4 regions of the Pseudomonas sp. R3-41 genome follow, and region 1 is predicted to be linked to each of the others. Evidence: predicted binding sites of a transcription regulator. Region 1 holds the regulator's gene; each other region holds the start of a gene.
The links. Region 1 encodes FliA, which starts transcription of late flagellar genes. Its sites were predicted from a motif close to CTAAAGTTTNNNNNNNNNNNGCCGNTAA; they were not measured.
Positions count from the first base shown of each region.

Region 1 (5,793 bases):
TGGTCGAGCAAGGCTTCGAATTCGTCGTCGGTGATGTCCGAGCTGTCGCCCGCCGCTTTCGCGGCGGCCGGGGCTGCTGGCGGGACAACGGCATCTGGCGCGAATTGGCCCTTGCCGTGAAGCTGGTCGAGCAGCGACTCGAACTCGGCATCGGTGATTTCGTCGCTGCCAGCCCCATTGCTGGCCGGTGCAGCCGGCGCAACCTGAGCGGCCGGTGCCTCGGCCTGGGCCTTGACGGCACTCAGGGAGTCCAGCAACTGTTCGAATTCATTATCGGTGATGTCGCCCGATTCTTCGGCGACCGGTTCTTCAACCACTGCCTCGGCAACCGGCGCGGCTTCGTCAGCCGATTGCGGCTCGGCCAGGCGTGCCAGCGCGGCGAGCAGCTCGGGGGTGGCCGGGGTAATCGGCGAGCGCTCGCGCACTTCGCTGAACATGCTGTTGACCGCATCCAGCGCTTCGAGCACCACGTCCATCAATTCCGAATCAACGCGACGCTCACCCTTGCGCAGGATGTCGAACACGTTCTCGGCAATGTGACAGCACTCCACCAGCTCGTTGAGCTGGAGGAAGCCGGCGCCTCCTTTTACAGTGTGGAAACCGCGAAAAATTGCATTGAGCAGATCCGCATCATCAGGTCGGCTTTCCAGCTCGACCAGCTGTTCGGACAGTTGCTCTAGAATCTCGCCGGCCTCAACCAGGAAATCCTGAAGGATCTCTTCATCGGCGCCGAAGCTCATTAATGGCTGCTCCTAAAATAGGGCTAAATCAAAATCCAAGGCTGGACAGCAAATCGTCCACATCGTCCTGACCGGACATAACGTCTTCTCTTTTATCGGCATGAATTTGCGGACCTTCACCCTGAGAGAGATGTTTTTGTGGATCTTTTTCAGCAAGTATCGCTTCACGGTCGTGTTCGATGCCTGCAAAGCGGTCGACCTGGCTAGCCATCAGCACCAGTTTGAGCAGGTTGCTTTCCACTTCGGTGACCAGTTGGGTCACACGCTTGATCACCTGGCCGGTCAGGTCTTGATAGTCCTGGGCCAGCAGAATGTCGTTGAGGTTACTGGCCACGGCGCGGTTTTCGTTGCTGCTGCGCGTCAGGAAACCGTCGACCCGACGGGCCAGCTCCCGAAATTCTTCAGCACCGACTTCGCGACGCATGAACCGGCCCCAGTCGGTGCTCAAGGCCTGGGCCTCTTCACTCAGGCCATTGACCAGCGGTGTTGCGCTTTCCACCAGGTCCATGGTGCGGTTGGCCGCGGCCTCCGTCAGCTTGACCACATAGCCCAGGCGCTCGGTGGCGTCGGTGATCTGCGAGACTTCCTCGGCCTGCGGCATGTGCGGGTCGATCTGGAAATTGACAATCGCGCTGTGCAGTTCACGCGTGAGCTTGCCCACTTCCTGATACAGACCACGGTCACGGGTCTGGTTGAGCTCATGGATCATTTGAACCGCATCGCCAAAGCGACCTTTTTCAAGGCTGTCGACCAGTTCGCGGGCATGTTTTTTCAGGGTCGATTCGAAATCGCCCATTGAAGATTCGTTGTCCATAGCTCCCCCGTGGCGCCGTTAACCGATGCGTTCGAAGATTTTTTCGATCTTCTCTTTCAACGCCTGGGCCGTGAAGGGCTTGACCACATAGCCGTTTACACCGGCCTGGGCCGCTTCGATGATCTGCTCGCGCTTGGCTTCGGCAGTCACCATCAGCACCGGGAGGTGCTTGAGTTTTTCGTCGGCGCGCACATGGCGCAGCAAGTCGATACCGGTCATGCCGGGCATGTTCCAGTCAGTCACCAGAAAGTCGATGCTCCCGCTGTTGAGGACCGGAATGGCTGTGACGCCATCATCCGCCTCGACCGTGTTGGTGAACCCAAGGTCACGCAACAGGTTTTTTATGATCCGCCGCATCGTTGAGAAGTCATCAACGATGAGGATTTTCATGTTCTTGTCCAATTCGACCTCCAAGCAGTCTTAAACGCGCCCAGCACCTGGACGCGCCATTTCAATCAATTCCGGCACAACACTCGACAACGGTCTGGAGCACAACGGATGGAAACTGACCCGGCAACGCCATGCCAGTCCCGCTCGCAGTGTCCCCACACTGCCTGTCAGCGCGCTCGCCACTCCCCCAAACGGCCCCGCAAGCGGGCCGCGCACTGGCTGTGTAACTGGCTGACCCGAGATTCGCTGACCCCCAGGACCTCACCGATTTCCTTGAGGTTCAGCTCTTCGTCGTAGTACAGCGCCAAGACCAGTCGCTCACGTTCCGGCAAATTGGCAATCGCATCCGCCAGCGCGCTCTGGAAACGTTCATCTTCCAGGTCACGTGACGGCTCCATGTGAGCACTCGCGTTATCCTCATGCAGCCCTTCGTGCTCGCCGTCCTGCAAGAGGTCGTCGAAGCTGAACAGGCGACTGCCCAAGGTATCGTTCAAAATCCCGTAATAATCATCGAGACTCAACTGGAGTTCGGCCGCAACCTCGTGATCTTTAGCGTCACGCCCAGTTTTAGCTTCGATTGCCCGAATCGCGTCACTGACCATGCGGGTATTGCGGTGCACCGAACGCGGCGCCCAATCGCCCTTGCGGACTTCATCGAGCATCGCCCCACGAATGCGAATACCGGCATAGGTCTCGAAACTGGCGCCCTTGCTGGCGTCGTATTTGTTCGACACTTCAAGCAGGCCGATCATGCCGGCCTGGATCAAATCCTCGACCTGGACACTGGCCGGCAACCGCGCCAGCAAGTGATAGGCGATACGCTTGACCAGTGGCGCATAACGCTCGATCAATTCGTATTGGGCGTCCCGTGCCGATTTTTTGTAGAGATGGTTGTAACCGCTGGCTGTCATAACACGGGCCCTGCTGTTTGTTGCACAAGACGCTCGACGAAAAACTCCAGATGCCCGCGGGGGTTGGCCGGCAGCGGCCAGGTATCGACCTTTTGGGCGATCGCCTTGAACGCCAGCGCGCATTTGGAACGTGGAAAGGCTTCATAAACGGCACGTTGCTTCTGGACGGCCTTGCGCACGCTTTCGTCGTAAGGCACTGCACCGACGTATTGTAGGGCGACGTCCAGGAAGCGATCGGTGACCTTCGTCAACTTGGCGAACAGGTTGCGTCCTTCCTGCGGGCTCTGGGCCATGTTGGCCAGGACGCGGAAGCGGTTCATGCCATAGTCGCGGTTAAGCAGTTTGATCAGGGCATAGGCGTCGGTGATGGACGTCGGTTCGTCGCAGACCACCAGCAGCACTTCCTGGGCGGCGCGCACGAAACTGACGACCGAGTCGCCGATGCCGGCCGCGGTGTCGATCACCAGCACATCGAGGTTATCGCCGATGTCGCTGAACGCCTGGATCAGGCCCGCGTGCTGCGCCGGGGTCAGGTGAACCATGCTCTGGGTGCCGGAGGCAGCCGGCACGATGCGAATCCCGCCCGGCCCCTGCAACAGCACGTCGCGCAGTTCGCAACGGCCTTCGATCACGTCCGCCAGGGTGCGTTTGGGGGTAAGCCCCAGCAACACGTCGACGTTCGCCAGGCCCAGGTCGGCGTCCAGCAGCATGACCCGTCGGCCAAGCTCTGCCAGAGCCAGGGACAAGTTCACTGACACGTTAGTCTTCCCGACGCCACCTTTGCCGCCGGTCACCGCGATCACCTGTACGGGATGCATGCTGCCCATGTTCGTTCTTTACCTTGTCTTCTTAGACGGAGGCCACATTACTGGCTGCGCGTTCGCATACGGAACAATGCATGGCAGACCATCGATGTAGGTACAAAAAATATTCATGATTACCTCAGCCGACCTGCTTGGTCGGGCTGTGGTAGATGTCAGCGAACATGTCAGCCATGGCTTCTTCGCTGGGTTCTTCCTGCATTTGCACACTCACGGCACGACTGACCAGTTGATGACGGCGCGGCAGATGCAAATCATCCGGGATCCGCGGCCCGTCGGTCAGGTAGGCCACCGGCAGTTCATGACCGATCGCCAGGCTCAACACCTCGCCCAGGCTTGCCGTTTCGTCCAGCTTAGTCAGGATGCAGCCGGCCAGCCCGCAGCGTTTGTAGCTGTGGTATGCGGCGGTTAGAACCTGTTTCTGGCTGGTGGTTGCCAACACGAGATAATTTTTTGACTTGATACCGCGTCCGGCCAGGCTTTCGAGCTGCATGCGCAGGGCCGGATCGCTGGCTTGCAGGCCGGCGGTATCGATCAGCACGACGCGTTTGCGCAGCAGCGGTTCCAGCGCCTGGGCCAGGGATTGGCCCGGATCCACATGGGTCACCGACACATTGAGGATCCGGCCCAGGGTCTTGAGTTGTTCCTGGGCACCGATGCGGAAACTGTCCATGCTTACCAGGGCGATGCTCTGGGCGCCGTACTTGAGTACATAACGGGCGGCGAGCTTGGCCAGGGTGGTGGTCTTGCCCATGCCGGCAGGACCGACCATGGCAATGACCCCGCCCTCTTCCAGCGGCTCGACTTCCGGCGTGGCAATCATGCGTGCCAGGTGCGCCAGCAGCATGCGCCAGGCCTGGCGCGGCTCTTCGATACCATTGATCAGCGCCAGCAGGTCGCGGGACAACGGGCCGGACAGGCCGATGCGTTGCAGGCGACGCCACAGGTTGGCCTGGGCCGGACGGCTGCCTTGCAGCTGGTTCCAGGCCAGGGAGCCGAGCTGGACTTCCATCAGCTCGCGCAGGCTGTTGAGTTCGAAGCGCATCGAGTCCAGGGCGCGCGGGTCAAGCCCACGGGCTGGCGCGGCAGGTGCCGGCTCTGGACGACGCGGTTCGGCCTGGACCTGTTCCATCAGCGGTTCGGCGGCGGTCAACGGCAGGCCGGCGGTCAGCGGCTGACCGGCGAACAATTGACGATTGGTGCCCGGCGCGCCTTCGCCTTCGCTGCTGCGCAGGCTCAGTTCGGCCTGGGCGCTGGCGATGCGCGATTGAGTCTTGCGCAGCTCGTCTTCAAGTTCCATGTTCGGAACCCGTGGCGCCAGCGCCGACAATTTGTAATCCAGGGCCGCCGTCAGCTCGACACCGCCGGCGATACGACGGTTGCCAATGATGGCTGCTTCAGCGCCCAGCTCGTCACGAACCAGTTTCATGGCCTGACGCATGTCTGCGGCGAAAAAACGCTTCACTTGCATAAACCACTACCTCAGCCGTTGGGCCCTACTGTCGCAACGATGGTCACTTGCTTGTTGTCCGGTATTTCCTGGTACGCCAGCACATGCAGCCCCGGGACCGCGAGGCGTCCGAATCGCGAGAGCATCGCGCGAATCGGACCGGCCACCAGCAGGATCACCGGTTGGCCTTGCATCTCTTGCCGCTGGGCTGCCTCGATCAGCGAACGCTGCAGCTTCTCGGCCATGCTTGGCTCCAGCAGAACACCCTCTTCCGAGCCTTGTCCTGCCTTCTGCAGACTATTGAGCAATATCTGTTCCAACCTTGGCTCCAAGGTGATAACAGGCAGCTCAGACTCAGTGCCTACAATGCTTTGGACGATTGCACGGGATACGCCGACCCGAACCGCGGCCACCAGGGCGGCGGTATCTTGACTCTTGGACGCGTTGTTGGCGATGGCTTCGGCAATACTGCGTATGTCGCGCACAGGCACTTGCTCGGCCAACAACGCTTGCAGGACCTTGAGCAACTGCGACAACGAAACCACGCCCGGCACCAACTCTTCAGCCAGCTTCGGCGAGCCTTTGGCCAGTACTTGCAGGAGTTGCTGGACTTCTTCGTGGCCAATCAACTCGCTGGAGTGCTTGTACAGAATCTGGTTCAAGTGGG
Region 1 is NZ_CP096421.1:5,094,185-5,099,977, forward strand. It holds gene M1D99_RS21845 (chemotaxis protein CheA) at 1-740, opposite strand, end outside; gene M1D99_RS21850 (protein phosphatase CheZ) at 769-1,554, opposite strand; gene M1D99_RS21855 (chemotaxis response regulator CheY) at 1,573-1,944, opposite strand; gene fliA (RNA polymerase sigma factor FliA) at 2,112-2,855, opposite strand; gene fleN (flagellar synthesis regulator FleN) at 2,852-3,682, opposite strand; gene flhF (flagellar biosynthesis protein FlhF) at 3,798-5,147, opposite strand; gene flhA (flagellar biosynthesis protein FlhA) at 5,159-5,793, opposite strand, start outside.

Region 2 (5,793 bases), 1.7 Mb from region 1:
GCCTTATGGGCTGGCGGCAGCCGTCTGGACGGCCAACCTGTCGCGCGCCCACACCATGGCCCGGGCTCTTCGCGCCGGAAGTGTCTGGGTCAACCTGTATGACGGCGGCGACATGATGGCGCCGTTCGGTGGCTACAAACAGTCCGGCAATGGCCGCGACAAATCCCTGCATGCTTTTGATAAATACACCGAGATCAAGGCCACCTGGATTCAGCTCTGAGGCATTTCCGGTGAACCACGTTACGGGCGGGATGGCTCTGCCTGCTTGACGCTTACTCAAACGAATTCCTTTTTGAAGGATGGCGCAATGAACAGCTCGATAAGCTCCACGGCAGCCGTGGACCAGGACGCGGAGCAACTCCGTGCCCTGGGGTACACCTCGAATTTCGAACGTAGCATGAGCCTCTGGCAGAACTTTGCCCTCGGTTTTACTTACTTATCGCCAGTGGTCGGCGTCTATACGTTGTTCGGCCTGTGCCTGGCAGCGGGCGGGCCGCCGATGTTCTGGTCCTACCTGCTGGTGGGGTTCGGGCAAATGCTGGTGTGCCTGATTTTTTGCGAAGTGGTGTCCCAGTACCCCATTTCCGGCGGTGTCTATCCGTGGGCTCGCCGCCTGGTGGGGAAAAAATGGGCCTGGATGGTCGGCTGGATCTACGCCATCTCTTTGTGCGTGACCATTGCTGCCGTAGCCCTGGGCGCTGGCCCCTACATTGCCAACCTGCTGGGTTTCGAGTCGTCGCCGGTCACTAATACCTTGGTTGCGCTGGTCCTGACCGCCGCCGCGACGGTCCTGAACCTGAGCGGCACCAAGCTGCTGGCGCGGGTGGCGATGTTCGGTTTTCTGTGTGAGCTGGTCGGGGCTTTGTTGATCGGCGGCTATTTGCTGATTTTCGAGCGCCACCAGCCCTTGAGCGTGTTGTTCGACACGTTCGATATTTCCATCGATGGGGAATACTGGCCGGCCTTCCTGGCCGCGTCACTGGCGGGGATGTTCCTCTACTATGGTTTTGAAGCCTGCGGCGATGTCGCCGAGGAAACGCCCAATCCTAGCCGCCAGGTCCCCAAGGCCATGCGAATGACGATCTGGATCGGCGGTGCTGCTTCGATCTTCGCCGCCCTGGCCTTGATCCTGGCCGTGCCTGATATTGCCGCCGTTGTTTCCGGGCAGGACAAGGATCCCATGGCCACGATATTTGGCGCGGCGTTCGGTCCGGTCATGTCCCGTGTGGTCATGGCGGTGATCACAGTCTCGTTCGTTTCCTGTGTGCTGAGCTTGCAGGCATCCGCCAGCCGCTTGTTGTATGCCTACGCTCGAGACGAAATGCTCATGGGCAGTGGTGTGCTGAAGAAACTCTCCCCGACGACCCATGTGCCGACTGCCGCCCTGATGGTCTGCGGGGTGCTGCCGGCAATCATCGTGTGTGTCGGCTTTTATCTTCAGAACGCCATCGCGCTGGTGGTGAGTTTTGCCGCCATCGGTATCTACCTGGCGTTCCAGATGATTGTCGGGGGAGTGATGTATGCCCGTCTCCGGGGCTGGACACCCAAGGGCCAGTTCACCTTGGGACGTTGGGGCTGGCCGGTGAACATCGCTGCGCTCTGCTATGGCTTGTTCGCCATCGTCAATATGTCCTGGCCGCGTACGCCAGATGCGCCTTGGTACGTGAACTACGGCATCGTGTTGGTCGGCGCCATCGTGATTCTCGTCGGCCTCGTCTACATGGTCGTGTTTCGTCCCTACGAGAAGGGTACCGCTCCGGCGTCCGATGCCTGGAAAAAAGCCTAGGAACATGACGGCCTGCCGCCGGGCGCGGCAGGCAAATTCCTCTGATGAGAAAAGGTGAACATTTTATGACGTCTCGAATCCATTCGATGCTGTTTGGGTTGCTCCTGATTCTGGCCAGCCATGGGGTTTTGGCGGCCAGTCAAAACGATACCCTGGGCGTGATCCATGACTACATGAAGGCTTGGAACGCTCGTGATGCGGAGGCTGCGGCGAAGTACTTCGCCGAGAACGGTGAGTTTCTCGACGCCTCGGTGGGAACACCGCAGGTCGGCCGGGAAAATGCCAAGACCCAGGTGATCGAAGTGTTCATGCGCGCAGTGCCGGATCTGCAATGGACGATGCTGGGCGAGCCGATCATCAACGGTGACAGCATTGCCTTCGAATGGGAGTTCAAGGGGCACAATACCGGGCCTTGGAGCACCGAGACGCCGGCCACCCAGCGCCCCCTCAGCTTCAAGGGGGTGAGTTTCATCCGGCTCAAGGAGGGCAAGATTCTCACGCAGCACGACTACTATGACGCCCTGGGTTTCAACAAGCAGCTCGGCTGGTAGTTCCATGTTTGGATGCTTACCGTTATCTGTCGAAAACTTGATCCTGATCAAGGCAAATAAACATTCCCGCTTCATGACCGTTATAAGTGCCAAGCGGAGCAATAACAGGGGTGATGGCTATTTGGTATTGCGTTAAGATCGCCCCACGTCAGCGTGTATAACAACCCTCATACAACAAGTTCACGCGTCATTAATTCAATATGAAATGAGGCTTGAACGGAAATGCTCAGGAATGCACCGCTGCGTCTGAAACTTTTATTGATCCTGCTACTTCCCCTGTTGGGATTCTTGTCCTTGGCCGGCGTCTTTATCGTGGACAACTACAAGACCCTGCGCGATATGGACGCCACGGTCGCCGCCAGCGCCACGGCACAGAAGTTGAGTCAACTGATCACGGTATTGCAGCGCGAGCGCGGCGCCAGCGGGGTTTTCCTGGGCAGCGGCGGCAAGTCCATGGGCGAACGGATGGCCCAGGCGCGCCAGGACTCCAATGCCTCGGCCAAGGTAGTGCGTGGGTTGTCTGCGTCGGACAGTGCGCAATTGGACAATGTTCTCCAGGCATTGGACCAGTTGCCCGTCATTCGTGGGCAAGTGGATAAGTTGGGTATCAGCAGCACCGAGTCCGGTGTTCGTTATACCGAGATCATTCAAGCGCTCATGGGCTACACCCACTCTTTGGAAGCGACGATCAACAACGCCACCATTGTTCATGCGCTCAATGCCCTCAATCAGTTTATCGAGATGAAAGAACGGGCCGGACGCGAACGGCTCGTGCTGGGCCTGGTATTCAGCCAGGATCGTTTCGATGAGACCTTGTTGTCGCGCTTTAGCCGTAATCTTGGTGAGTTCTCTGCGTATTCCGACGCGTTCCGCCGCCAGGCCCAACCAGTCTTGCTTCAACAGTTCACCGAGCAGATGCTCAAGCCCGCTGCGGTCGAAGTCGGTAAGTTGCAGCGCCTGGCTTTCGAAGTGCCATTGGGCCAGTCGCTGGGCATCAAGCCAGAGGCCTGGTTTGAACTCTCCACTCAGCGCATCGATATGATGAGCCAGGTGGAAGACGCCCTCGGCCAAAGCATCAGCCGCCTGGCGATTCACGGCCGCGATGAAGCACACCGTGCGTTGTGGCTGACCGTCGCTGCGGTCGTCGTGGCGCTGCTGGCGGTGTCGGTGTTGTCGTATGTGATCATCCGCCTGATCGATCTGGCGGTGCGCGATGTGAATCAGGCCCTGAACGGCCTGGCACAGCGTGACCTCACCGCCAGGGCCACCTACGAAGGCCGCGATGAGTTCGGCCAGATCTCGCGCAACCTCAATCGCATGGCGCAGGAGATCAGCGAGATCGTGCAGGAAATCGGCAACGCCACGGCGCAAGTGGCGACCGCCGCGCAAGAGTCTTCCACGGTGACGGTCCAGACCAGCATGAGTGTCGAGCAACAGCGCCAAGGCACCGAGCTGGTGGCCACGGCGATCAATCAGATGAGTGCTACGGTGCGCGAGGTGGCGCAAAGCACCAACGATGCGGCGCACATGTCGCAACAGGTCAACCTCAGCACGGCCCAAGGGCGCGTGGAAATCGAAAGTACCATCGGGCTGATCCGCCAATTGTCCGGGCAGGCCGAGGAGACCGCGCAAATCATTGGTGACCTCAAGCTGGAAAGCGATGCCATTTCCTCGGTGCTCGATGTGATTCGCGGCATTGCCGAACAGACCAATCTATTGGCGCTCAATGCGGCGATTGAAGCGGCGCGGGCCGGTGACCATGGCCGCGGTTTTGCGGTGGTCGCCTCCGAAGTGCGCACCCTGGCACAAAAGACCCAGGAGTCCACGGGCAACATTCAACAGATGATCAGCAACCTGCAGGCCGGTTCGGATCGCGCGGCGCTGTCCATGCAGCAGACCCTGGACAAGGCCCAGGACGGGGCGAGCAAAGTCGAGCGCGCGGGGGAGTTGCTGGTGGAGATCGCCGAGGGGGTGGCGACGATCAGCGACCGTAACATCCAGATCGCCTCCGCGGCAGAAGAGCAGAGCGCGGTGTCCGAAGACATCAATCGCAACGTGAACGAGATCAACGACCTGGTGATCCAGGTGAGTGCCGGCGCCGAGCAGACGGCCATCACCAGCCAGGAACTGGCGCGCCTGGCCGAGCACCAGCAACAGTTGGTCAATCGCTTCAAGGTCGCCTAGGTCCTGCAACCTCGGGCCTTCGACGCAAGGCCCGGGTGTGCGCTCAGACGATATCGTCGATCAGGATATGGCGCTCGCCGCGGCTGCATTGCTCGATCCGCGCCTCGACCTTGTAGACCTTGCGCAGCATCGATTCGCTGATCACCTCGGCGCTTGGGCCGCTGCCCTGGGCGGTGCCGTCGGCGATGACCAGCACCTGGTCGGCAAAGCGTAGGGCCTGGTTCAGGTCATGGATGGCGATGAACACAATGACCTGGCGTTTGCGTGCCAGGGCCCGCATGAAGTTCAGCACCTGGACTTGCCGGTGCATGTCCAGGGCGCTGGTCGGTTCATCCATCAGCAGGATTTCCGGTTCGCGCACCAGGGTCTGGGCGATCGACACCAGTTGCTGCTGTCCGCCGCTGAGCTCGCCTAGATTACGGAACGACAGTTCGGTGATGCCCAGCGCGGCGAGAATGTCATCCACCAACTTCAGTTCATCGTCGTGGACGACCCAGCCCGGCGTGAGCTGCTTGCGCGCCAGCAACACCGACTCGTACACCGTCAACCGGGCGCTGGCGTTCAAGCCCTGGGGCATGTAGCTGATGCCCTGGGGTCCCTTTTTCGAGTCCTCCAATACCACTTGCCCGGGGCCGTCGATCAAGCCGGCCATGCGCTTGAACAAAGTGGATTTGCCCGCCGCGTTGGGGCCGACCACCGCCACCACCTGGCCGCCGATAAAGGCTGCCGTGGTCACGCCGTGAATGACCGTGCGCTGGCCGTAGCGTGCGCCGAGATTCTCCAGCCGGATCGTTACCATGAGTTTTTCTTTCCGCCGAGAATCAAGGATATGAAGAAGGGCACGCCGATCAGTGACGTCACCACGCCGATGGGGAAAATGGCCCCGGGGATCAGGGTCTTGCTGATCACCGAACTGGCGGACAGAATCAGTGCGCCGGTCAGCAGGGACGCCGGCAGGAAGAACCGCTGGTCTTCACCGATCAGCATTCGTGCGATGTGCGGTCCGACCAGGCCGATGAAGCCGATGGTGCCGACAAAGGCCACCGGGAACGAGGCAAGCAGGCTGACCATGATCAGCGTCTGAAAACGCAGGCTGCGCACGTTGATGCCGAAACTCGCGGCCTTGTCGTCCCCCAGGCGCAGGGCGGTCAAGGCCCAGGCACGCCGGGCGAAAATCGGCAGGGTGACCAGGATTACCAGGCAGATCACCCCGAGCTTGGGCCAGGTGGCTTTGGTCAGGCTGCCCATCGTCCAGAACACCACGGCGGCCAC
Region 2 is NZ_CP096421.1:3,371,196-3,376,988, forward strand. It holds gene M1D99_RS15050 (aldehyde dehydrogenase) at 1-220, shown strand, start outside; gene M1D99_RS15055 (APC family permease) at 308-1,786, shown strand; gene M1D99_RS15060 (ester cyclase) at 1,852-2,337, shown strand; gene M1D99_RS15065 (methyl-accepting chemotaxis protein) at 2,560-4,521, shown strand; gene M1D99_RS15070 (ABC transporter ATP-binding protein) at 4,565-5,320, opposite strand; gene M1D99_RS15075 (FecCD family ABC transporter permease) at 5,314-5,793, opposite strand, start outside.
Region 2: the regulator FliA is predicted to act here: its motif matches at 2,394-2,421, upstream of M1D99_RS15065 (methyl-accepting chemotaxis protein).

Region 3 (5,793 bases), 2.1 Mb from region 1:
CACCCGTAAACTCCCTTGTGGGAGCGAGCCTGCTCGCGATGGCAGTGGGTCAGCTTACAGAGATGTGACTGACAAGACGCCTTCGCGAGCAGGCTCGCTCCCACATTAATCGCGGGGGTGCCTGCTCGCGGTGGTTGCAGAGGCCTCAGCGGAACCGATCCACCTCTTGGCGCAGGTCCTGGGCGAGTTTTTCCAGTTCTTTGGCGGTGAGCGCCAGGTTCGAGACTACTTGGCGCTGTTCGCTGTTGGCCATGGCGATGCTCTGCAGGTTGCTGCTGAGCAGGGTCGCGGTGCTGCTTTGTTCCTGGGTGGCGGTGGTGATCGCCGCGAATTGCTGGCCTGCCGAGCGACTCTGCTCGTCGATGCGCGCCAGGGCCGAGGCCACGTTGGCATTGCGCGACAAGCCTTCCTGCATCAGCAGGTTGCCCTGCTCCATGGTGCTGATGGCATTGCCGGTTTCCTGCTGGATACTATTGATCATGCTGGAGATTTCGTCTGTGGCCTGGCGGGTGCGGGACGCCAGGCTGCGGACTTCATCGGCCACCACGGCGAAACCACGGCCCTGCTCGCCGGCGCGGGCGGCCTCGATGGCGGCGTTCAAGGCCAGCAGGTTGGTCTGCTCGGCAATCGAGGTGATGACACCGACGATGCCGCCGATCTCCTGGGAACGCTGGCCCAGGGTATTGATGACCGAGGCCGTGCTGTTCAGCGCGCCGGCAATTTGTTCCAGGGACGACGACGCCTCATCCATCGAGGTCCGGCCAATGCGGGTTTGCTGGGCATTCTCCTGGGCCAGGCGTTCGGTGTTGCCCATGTTGTCGGCAATGTTCAAGGAGGTCGCACTGAACTCTTCCACCGCGCCCGCCATGCTGGTGATTTCGCCGGACTGCTGCTCCATGCCCTCGTACGCCCCGCTGGACAACCCGGACAGGGCCTGGGCGCGGCTGTTGACCTCCTGGGAGGCCTTGCGGATGTGCTCGACCATGGTCGATAGGGCCTGGCTCATCTGGTTGAAGGCACGGGCCAGCTGACCGATTTCGTCATGGCTCGATACGTTCAGGCGCACGCTCAGGTCGCCAGCGCCCAATGCTTCGGCCTGGCGCACCAAATCCCCCAGCGGTGCCAATTTGCTACGCAACAACCACATCGCCGAGCCGACCGCCAACAGCATCGCCAGCAGGCTGCCGATGGCCAACTGCGTACCGACGCTCCAGGTCACGGCGCGGATCTCGGTTTTCGGCATGCTCGCCACCACCGCCCACGGCCCACCCTCGAACGGCACGGCAACGCTGTAGAAGTCTTCGGCGGTATCGGCCCAGAACGCACCCTTGCCCGGTTTTTTGATCAGGCCCGTAATGGCCACGGTCGCATTATCCAGCGCCTGTACACCTGCCGGCGGCACCAGCCATTTGTTTTGCTCATCCAACAAGGCCAGCGAACCGGTCTGCCCAATGCGGAAACGCTTGAGGTTTTCGAACTGCGCGTTTTGCGCATCGGTGTAATCGAAGCCTACATACAACACGGCGATGATCTTGCCGCTGCTGTCGCGTACGGGCGTGTACTGCGACATGTAGAAGCGCCCGAACAGCAGGGCCCGGCCGATGTAGCTCTGCCCGCTGATCACCGGACCGTAGGCTGGACCGGCGCGGTCGAGCACAGTGCCGATGGCCCGCGTGCCGTCCTGTTTACTGACGGAGGTGCTGACGCGAATGAAATCGTCGCCGCTGCGCACGAATATCGTGGCCACACCGGCGGTCATCGCTTTGAAGTCATCCACTTCCTTGAAGTTGTTGTTCAACACCTCGCTGCCCAGGTTCAAGCCTGGGGTCTGTACGCCCGCCACCGTCACCGGCTGGTCTGGATGCACGGTCAAACCCGCGCTGAAGCGCTTTTCGAACAGGCCGGCCAAGCGCTGGGTGCTCTCACGCAAGGTGCTGTGGAAGGTATTGAGCTGATCGGCCATCAGGCGCGCTTCGCTGGCCAAGTGCTCTTCACGGGTGGCAAGGTTGGCGGTGTCCAGCGAACGCAGGGCGAAGACGGTACTGCCGGAGATCACGACCGCCAGTATCACGGCAAGGGCAAGGCCTAGCTGCGAGGCGATCCGGGCGCGGGGTTGAGACATGACGGCTCCTGGCCGAGAGACCGGATCATCCTGATCACGTCGCACGCTCGGCATTTTATTCGGGTGAGGTGTAAGTAGACCCTTTCTGAACGAGGGTTCCATCTTCACGGATTCGGCGGCAAAGCCAAATACTTGAGCGGTTTGGACGGATTAATGCCAAGTGGCTAGCACGCCAACTGCAACGTTTCAGCCCAGACGCTGCACATCGGGCAACTGCATGGCCTTGACCTCACCCTGGAGGAAGTCGCTGAGCCGGCGCAAACGCTCGCCCCCCGGCCGGGTTTTCGGCCAGACCAGGTAATAGTGCTCGCCACTGGCAACCGCCGTCGGCCATGGCAGGCTCAGGCGCCCTTGGGCAACGTCCTCGGCCACCATCAGCAGGTCGCCCATGGACACCCCATAGCCGCGTGCCGCCGCGATCATGCCCAGCTCCAGGGTATCGAACACCTGCCCACCCTTGAGCGAGACCTTGTCGGCCAGGCCCATGCGTTGCAACCAGTTGCGCCAGTCCCGGCGATCCGGCGTCGGGTGCAGCAGTTCGGCGCTGGCCAACCGCGCCACATCCCAGGGCTGATCGTTCAGCAGGTTCGGCGCGCCCACCGGAATCAACTCCTCGGGGAACAGCAGACTGGCCTCCCAGTCCGCCGGAAAATGCCCGTTACTCAGCAAGACGGCGCAATCGAAGGGCTCGACGTTGAAGTCCACCGAATCGATGTCCATCCAGGCACTGGTCAGTTGCACTTCGTTACCAGGCTGCAGATGCCGGAAACGGCTCAGGCGCGCCAACAGCCAGCGCATGGTCAATGTGGAGGGTGCCTTCATGCGCAAGATGCCGTCTTCGCCATGCAAGGTGTGGCAGGCCCGCTCCAGCGCCATGAAACCTTCGCGCACGCCCGGCAGCAGCAGCCGTGCCGCCTCGGTCAATTGCAAGTTGCGACCGCTGCGCTGGAACAGCCGACAGGCAAAGTGATCTTCCAGGGTGCGAATGTGCCGGCTGACGGCGCTCTGGGTAATCGACAGCTCTTCGGCGGCCCGGGTGAACGAGCTGTAGCGTGCCGCGGCTTCGAATGCCCGCAGCGCATAAAGCGGAGGAAGACGACGAGGCATCGCAAAAAGCTCCATGGCGGTGTTTGCAAACCCTACCAGAAACGCGCCCAGCATGAGTTTTAATCATGCCAGCGATCTTTTTTATCCTTTTGTGCAATCCGTCTAGAGCGCCGAGAATCGTCGCTTTACTGCCTTCTTTGAACAGGGAGCGTGATGATCATGCGGCATCCGGTGCGTACCGAACTCTGGGCCATCCTGCGGCTGGCGGGGCCGTTGATTGCCTCGCAGTTGGCGCACATGCTGATGGTGCTCACCGACACCGTGATGATGGCGCGCCTGAGCCCCGAAGCCCTCGCCGGTGGCGGGCTCGGGGCGGCCACCTATTCGTTCGTGTCGATCTTCTGCATCGGCGTGATCGCCGCGGTGGGCACCCTGGTTGCGATTCGCCAGGGCGCAGGCGATGTCGAGGGCGCTACCCGGCTGACCCAGGCCGGATTATGGCTGGCCTGGTTGATGGCGCTGATGGCCGGGTTTCTGCTGTGGAACCTCAAGCCGGTGCTGCTGATGTTCGGCCAGACCGAAACCAACGTAGTGTCCGCCGGGCAGTTCCTGCTGGCGCTGCCATTCGCCCTGCCCGGCTACCTGAGCTTCATGGCCCTGCGCGGCTTTACCAGCGCCATCGGCCGAGCCACACCCGTAATGGTGATCAGCCTCGGCGGTACGGTGGCCAACTTCCTGCTCAACTACGCGCTCATCACCGGCATGTTCGGCCTGCCGAAACTCGGCTTGATGGGCATCGGCCTGGTCACGGCCATCGTCGCCAATTGCATGGCCCTGGCGCTGGCCTGGCACATCCATCGGCACCCGGCCTACCGTGCCTATCCGCTGCTGGATGGGCTGTCGCGGCCCAACCGCCAATACCTCAAGGAACTGTGGCGCCTGGGCCTGCCAATTGGCGGCACGTACGCAGTGGAGGTCGGGCTGTTCGCGTTCGCCGCGCTGTGCATGGGCACCATGGGCAGCACGCCGTTGGCGGCTCACCAGATCGCCCTGCAAATCGTCTCGGTGGCGTTCATGGTGCCGGCCGGGATGTCCTACGCCATCACCATGCGCATCGGCCAGCACTACGGCGCCGGGCAACTGCTGATGGCGCGCCTGGCCGGGCGGGTCGGGATCGGCTTCGGCGCGGCCGCGATGCTGGCGTTCGCCATGGTGTTCTGGTTGTTGCCCCATCAATTGATCGGCTTGTTCCTGGACCACGACGACCCGGCGTTTCGCGAGGTGATCAACTTGGCGGTGAGCCTGTTGGCGGTGGCGGCGTGGTTCGAGCTGTTCGACGGCACGCAAACCATCGCCATGGGCTGCATTCGCGGACTCAAGGACGCCAAGACCACCTTCCTGGTGGGCCTGGGTTGCTATTGGCTGATCGGTGCGCCGTCGGCGTGGTGGATGGCTTTCCACTTGAACTGGGGGCCAACCGGTGTCTGGTGGGGCCTGGCCCTGGGGCTGGCCTGTGCGGCCGTGAGCCTGACGCTGGCGTTCGAATGGAAGATGAAACGGATGATTCGCAGTGAGCCTGGACTGCGGCGTTTCGAAAGCATCCAAGCCGACTGAGGTTCACTATGTGGGAGCGGGCTTGCTCGCGAAGGCGGCGTATCAGCCAGACATATATCGACTGATTCACCGCCTTCGCGAGCAAGCCCGCTCCCACAGGGTTTTGTGTCAGCTGATTTCCAGCATCGACTGCTGATCACCCTCGAACGTCAAATATTCAACCAACTCCGGCAACGGCAACGGCTTGCTGATCAGGAAACCCTGCACCTGGTCGCAACCGAAACCGCGAAGCAGGTCCAGTTGTTCCTGGGTTTCCACACCTTCGGCCACCACCTCCAGGTTGAGGTTGTGGGCCAGGTTGATCATGGCGTGCACCAGTTTGCGGTTCTCTTCGCGCTGTTCCATGCCGCCGACGAAGCTCTTGTCGATCTTGAGCAAGGCGATCGGCAGGCTGTTGAGGTGCACGAACGACGAGAAGCCGGTGCCGAAGTCGTCCAGAGAGAAGCGCACCCCCAGGCGGCCCAAGGCATCCATGGTCTGCTTGACCAGTTCGCTGCGGCGCATGACGGCGGTTTCGGTGAGTTCGAATTCAAGCCATTGCGCCTCGACACCCCGCTCGGCAATCAGCCGGCTCAAGGTCGGCAGCAACTGGCTGTCCTGGAACTGCCGGAACGACAGGTTGACCGCCATGTGCAACGGCGCCAGCCCTCGCTCGCGCAGGGCCTGCATGTCCCGCAGCGCCCGGGAAATCACCCAGTAGCCCAGCGGCACGATCAGGCCGCTCTGTTCGGCCAGCGGCACGAACTCACTCGGCGGCAGCAAGCCGCGCTCGCCGTGACGCCAGCGCACCAGGGCTTCGAGGCCGACGATGTGGCCGCCATCGAGGTTCAATCGGGGCTGGTAATGCAGTTCCAACTCGTCGCGGCGCAGTGCCCGGCGCAGCTCGCTTTCCAGGTCGGCGAGGCTGCGGGCATTGCGATTGATGCGCTCGTTGAAGATATGAAAGGTGCAGCCCTGGGTGCTCTTGGCCTGTTGCATGGCGATGTGGGCGTGCCACATCAGCGGATCGG
Region 3 is NZ_CP096421.1:325,404-331,196, reverse strand. It holds gene M1D99_RS01410 (methyl-accepting chemotaxis protein) at 146-2,122, opposite strand; gene M1D99_RS01405 (LysR substrate-binding domain-containing protein) at 2,309-3,229, opposite strand; gene M1D99_RS01400 (NorM family multidrug efflux MATE transporter) at 3,389-4,783, shown strand; gene M1D99_RS01395 (putative bifunctional diguanylate cyclase/phosphodiesterase) at 4,892-5,793, opposite strand, start outside.
Region 3: the regulator FliA is predicted to act here: its motif matches at 2,232-2,259, upstream of M1D99_RS01410 (methyl-accepting chemotaxis protein).

Region 4 (5,793 bases), 2.8 Mb from region 1:
CCCGTGCCGGCGAGCGGCTATGCTGCTTTCAATGCCGGCTAGCCGGACGCTGTAACGTCTTCACATTCCGCAACGTCTACCTGACGAGGCCTTTATGACCAGCCGCCTGAACCCAGACGACCAGAAGCATGTCGAAGAGTACCTGCAACTGTCCCAGCACCGAGTCGAGCGCCGGCCTTTCCGGCCGTGGATGCTCCTAGTGGTGGTACTGGCCATCACGATTGGCCTGGGCCTGTTGAGCCGACTGATCAGTTACCTGACGCTATGAGCCGCTTGATGCTCGCGCGGGTAACGGCACCGAATTCCTTTAGCCTTGCGAGATATCCCCATGACTCATCGTATTGTCATCGTTGGCGGCGGCGCCGGCGGCCTGGAGTTGGCTACCCGTCTGGGTAAGACTCTGGGCAAGCGCGGCACGGCCAGTGTGATGCTGGTCGACGCGAACCTGACCCACATCTGGAAACCCCTGCTGCACGAAGTGGCTGCCGGCTCCCTCAACTCTTCCGAAGACGAACTCAACTACGTTGCCCAGGCAAAATGGAACCACTTCGAGTTCCAACTGGGGCGCATGAGCGGCCTGGATCGCGAGCGCAAGAGAATCCAGCTGGCCGCCACCTATGACGAGGCGGGCATCGAGCTGCTGCCGGCCCGGGAACTGGGCTACGACACCTTGGTGATTGCCGTCGGCAGCACCACCAACGATTTCGGCACCGAAGGCGCGGCGCAACACTGCCTGTTCCTCGACACCCGCAAGCAGGCGGAGCGCTTTCACCAGCAATTGCTTCATCACTATCTGCGTGCCCACGCCGGGCAGACCGATATCGTCGAGCGCATCAGCGTCGCCATCGTCGGCGCCGGTGCGACCGGGGTCGAACTGGCGGCAGAGCTGCACAATGCCGCCCACGAACTGCACGCCTATGGTCTGGACCGGATCAAACCAGAGAACATGCACATCACCCTGATCGAGGCCGGGCCACGGGTGTTGCCGGCACTGCCGGAACGCATCGGCGGACCGGTGCACAAGACGTTGGAAAAACTCGGCGTCAACGTGATGACCAACGCCGCTGTCAGCCAGGTGACCGCCGACAGCCTGATTACCGCGGACGGCAAAGTGATCGACGCGAGCTTGAAGGTCTGGGCGGCCGGGATTCGCGCGCCAGAATTCCTCAAGGATATCGACGGGCTGGAGACCAACCGGATCAACCAGCTGCAAGTGCTGCCGACGCTACAGACCACTCGCGACGAAAACATCTTTGCCTTCGGCGATTGCGCCGCCTGCCCGCAACCCGGCAGCGATCGTAACGTTCCGCCCCGCGCCCAGGCCGCGCACCAGCAAGCCTCGCTGCTGGCCAAATCGCTGAAACTGCGGATCGAAGGCAAGGCCCTGCCCGACTACAAATACACCGACTACGGCTCGCTGATCTCGCTGTCGCGCTTCTCGGCGGTGGGCAACCTGATGGGCAACCTGACCGGCAGCGTAATGCTCGAAGGCTGGCTGGCGCGGATGTTCTATGTGTCGTTGTACCGCATGCACCAGATGGCGCTGTACGGCATGTTCCGCACGGCCATGCTGATGCTGGGCAGCAAGATCGGGCGCGGGACCGAGCCGCGGCTGAAGTTGCATTGAGGATAAAAAGCGAAGCGCCAACCGCTGGTGGTGGCGCTGAGTTTTAGAGGTGCATCGCCTGTTCCATCGTCTTCGCGAGCAAGCCCGCTCCCACAGGAGAGCGAGTACCACATGAGTACGCGATCTCCTGTGGGAGCGGGCTTGCTCGCGAAGACGCCAGTGCAGTCAACAGTTATCTAAACGATAACACTCGATCTGCGCAGCCAATCATTCAAACCTGAAACCGCTGCACCATCGTGCGCAGCGAATTCGCCAGTTGCGACAACTCATGGCTGGACGCACTGGTCTGATCCGCGCCGGAAGCCGAGCGCACCGACAAATCACGAATGTTCACCAGGTTGCGATCGACCTCGCGGGCCACTTGTGCTTGCTCCTCGGCAGCACTGGCGATGACCAGGTTGCGCTCATGGATCTCGCTGACCGACGCCGTAATGGTGTGCAGCGCTTCCCCTGCCCGCTCCGCCATCGCCAGGGTGCTTGCCGCACGACTGGAGCTGGCCTGCATGGAATCGAGTGCTTGGGTGGCACCGCTGCGCATGCCTTGGACCATCTGCTCGATTTCCTGGGTCGATTGCTGCGTGCGATAAGCCAGCGCCCGCACCTCGTCGGCCACCACCGCGAAGCCACGTCCACTCTCTCCTGCCCGGGCCGCTTCAATGGCCGCGTTGAGGGCCAGCAGGTTGGTCTGCTCGGCGATGGCGCGGATTACGTCCAGCACCTTGCCGATATCCTGCGACTGGTTGGCCAAAGATTGCACCAGGCCGCCGGTCACTTGCACATCGTTAGCCAGGGCGCCAATGGCCTCGACCGTGTCGCTGACCCGCTGCTGCCCCAGGGATGCCGACTCACTGGACTGACGCGTGGCATCGGAAGTGGAAACCGCATTGCGAGCAACCTCCTCCACAGCGGTGGTCATCTCGGTGACGGCGGTGGCGGCCTGTTCAATTTCGTTGTTCTGTTGCTGCAGGCTGTTGGTGCTGTCGAGCGTGACGGCGTTCAGCTCATCGGCTGCCGTGGCCAGTTGCGCGGCCGAGCCGCTGATGCCCTGCAACGTCTCGCGCAGATTCTGTTGCATGGCCGCCAACGCCTTGAGTAAACGGCTGACTTCGTCGTTGCCATGGGTTTCGATCGGTCGGGTCAAGTCACCCCGGGCGACGCTCTCCGCAGCATCCAGCGCCTCGCCCAGGGGTTTGACGATACTGCGCGTGAGCAACATGGCCAAGGCCACCGTGGCCAGGGCGGCAAGCACAATGAACAGGCTGACGATCATGCGGGAATTGGCGTAGTGCTCCTGGGACTTCTGGCTCTCGATGGACACCTGCTTGGAGAACAACTCCGCCAGATCGTTGAGCTGCTTGCCGGAACCGTCCACCACGGTCTTCATGTCCACCAGCAGCAACTTGATCAGATCATCCCGACGCCCCTGTTCCGCCAGGGTGAAGGATTGCGCGATACCGGTACGGTACGCAGCGAACGTCTGCTTGAACTGGTCGTAAAGGGCCTTGCCTTCAGGCGTCACGACGAGTTTTTCGTAGGCCGCGATTTTTTCGCCCAACTCCTTGTCGCGGGTGTCCATCTGGCCGCGGTACACCGGGATGTTCTTCGGGTCCTGGTCCAGGGCCATACGCAGGGAGATCGTGCGGATCCGCAACATCCACTCGCGAATCTCGTCACCCCCGCGAATGCTGGGCAGCCATTGGGTTTCCACGGCGACTTCACTGTCACGAATGCTCGACATCTGCCCCAGCGCGAACACCCCGAGCAACGCCACCAGCGCAGCGATCACAGCAAAACCCAACGCCGCACGGGGGGCGATATTCAACCGGCGAAGAAACATATAAGGGTGCCTTTTTTATTGTTGGCCTGAGGTTGGGGCCAGGCCCCTGTCGGTGGGTTATCGGCAGGTTGTACGATGACTTAAGTCAGTGCACTTTATCGCAGGCAAAAAAAATCCCCGTATCTTTCGATACGAGGATTTTTAATATGGTCGGGGTAAGGGGATTCGAACTCCTGACATCCTGCTCCCAAAGCAGGCGCGCTACCGGACTGCGCTATACCCCGGTAAAAAAAAGGCGACCTTTGCAAGTCGCCTTCCTCGATCAGTGCTTTTGGCCTCTGATCTTAAGATTCGATTCCAGCGAGCTGGTTTCAAAAATGGTGGGTCGTGTGGGATTCGAACCTACGACCAATTGGTTAAAAGCCAACTGCTCTACCAACTGAGCTAACGACCCAAATATGGTCGGGGTAAGGGGATTCGAACTCCTGACATCCTGCTCCCAAAGCAGGCGCGCTACCGGACTGCGCTATACCCCGATTGAAATGGCTCCGTGACCAGGACTCGAACCTGGGACCCAATGATTAACAGTCATTTGCTCTACCGACTGAGCTATCACGGAACTGATATTTCAAGTTACTGCTATTTGAAGCTACATCGTTGAATCTCGCTTCAACCTCTTCCACCGTCTGCATCGCTGCGTTCGTGTGTCTGAGGCGCGCTATTCTACAATTTTCAAAACCTCTGTCAACCCCTTAAATTGCTTTCAAGACAATGATTTGCAACTTATTTTGGATTCCTTCTCAGTGAGAAGTAACCCTTGGGGTGACGTACTGCGGGGCGCACTTTACAAGCCTTTTCCTTTGAGTTCAACGGCCTGATGAAAAAAATGGCCTCGCAAGGCAAGGCCATTTCAATCGCCAGCAGTCCCGGCTATCAGTTAAAGACGATTTCGTCGTTCTCCACCGTACCGGTCACGGTTTCGCCCGGCATGAAGCGACCCGACAGAATCAGCTGCGCCAGCGGGTTTTCGATCCAGCGCTGGATCGCCCGCTTCAGCGGCCGAGCGCCATAGACCGGGTCGTAACCCACCGCGATCAGCTTGTCCAACGCCTCATCGCTCAATTGCAGTTTCAGCTCGCGCTCGGTCAGGCGGCTGCGCAGGCGGCCCAACTGGATCTCGGTAATCCCGGCAATCTGATCCCGGGCCAACGGCTCGAAGATCACCACTTCGTCGACCCGGTTGATGAACTCTGGCCGGAAGTGGGTAGAGATTGCGTCCATGACCGCCGCGCGCTGCGCCTCGCGATCACCCACCAGTTCCTGGATCTGCGTCGAACCCAGGTTAGAGGTCATCACGATCACCGTGTTGCGGAAGTCCACTGTGCGCCCGTGGCTGTCGGTCAGGCGACCATCCTCCAGCACTTGCAGCAGGATGTTGAACACATCCGGGTGCGCCTTCTCGACCTCATCGAGCAGGATCACCGAGTACGGCTTGCGCCGCACAGCCTCGGTCAGGTAGCCGCCCTCTTCGTAGCCGACATAACCCGGTGGTGCACCGATCAGCCGTGCCACCGAATGTTTCTCCATGAACTCGGACATGTCGATGCGCACCATCGCCTCCTCGGTATCGAAGAGGAACTCGGCCAGTGCCTTGCACAGCTCGGTTTTACCGACACCGGTCGGGCCGAGGAACATGAACGAGCCGCTCGGACGGTTAGGGTCCGACAACCCGGCTCGGGACCGGCGCACGGCGTTGGACACCGCCACCACCGCCTCTTCCTGACCGATCACGCGCTGGTGCAGCAGGCTTTCCATCTTCAGCAGCTTGTCGCGCTCGCCTTCGAGCATCTTCGAGACGGGAATGCCGGTCCACTTGGAAACCACTTCGGCGATCTCTTCCTCGGTCACCTTGCTGCGCAGCAACTGGTTTTCGCTCTTGCCGTGCTGGTCGACCATTTGCAGGCTGCGCTCCAGGTCCGGGATCACCCCGTACTGCAGCTCGGCCATGCGGTTGAGGTCGCCTTTGCGGCGAGCCGCTTCCAGTTCCTGGCGAGACTGTTCGATCTTCTGCTGAATCTGCGCAGACCCCTGAACCTCGGCTTTCTCCGAGTTCCAGATTTCCTCGAGGTCGGAATACTCACGCTCGTGACGCACGATTTCTTCCTGCAACCTCTCCAGACGTTTCTTCGCCGCTTCGTCGCTTTCTTTCTTCAGGGCCTGGGACTCGACCTTGAGTTGAATCAGGCGACGCTCCAACCGATCCAGCACTTCGGGCTTGGAGTCGATTTCCATGCGGATGCGGCTCGCGGCCTCGTCGATCAGGTCGATGGCCTTGTCCGGCAATTGCCGGTCGGTGATGTAGCGGTGGCTGAGCTTGGCCGCCGCGATG
Region 4 is NZ_CP096421.1:1,074,408-1,080,200, reverse strand. It holds gene M1D99_RS04845 (MOSC domain-containing protein) at 1-42, shown strand, start outside; gene M1D99_RS04840 (DUF3094 family protein) at 95-268, shown strand; gene M1D99_RS04835 (NAD(P)/FAD-dependent oxidoreductase) at 329-1,627, shown strand; gene M1D99_RS04830 (methyl-accepting chemotaxis protein) at 1,839-3,464, opposite strand; tRNA gene M1D99_RS04825 (tRNA-Pro) at 3,612-3,688, opposite strand; tRNA gene M1D99_RS04820 (tRNA-Lys) at 3,783-3,858, opposite strand; tRNA gene M1D99_RS04815 (tRNA-Pro) at 3,864-3,940, opposite strand; tRNA gene M1D99_RS04810 (tRNA-Asn) at 3,948-4,023, opposite strand; gene clpB (ATP-dependent chaperone ClpB) at 4,338-5,793, opposite strand, start outside.
Region 4: the regulator FliA is predicted to act here: its motif matches at 3,522-3,549, upstream of M1D99_RS04830 (methyl-accepting chemotaxis protein).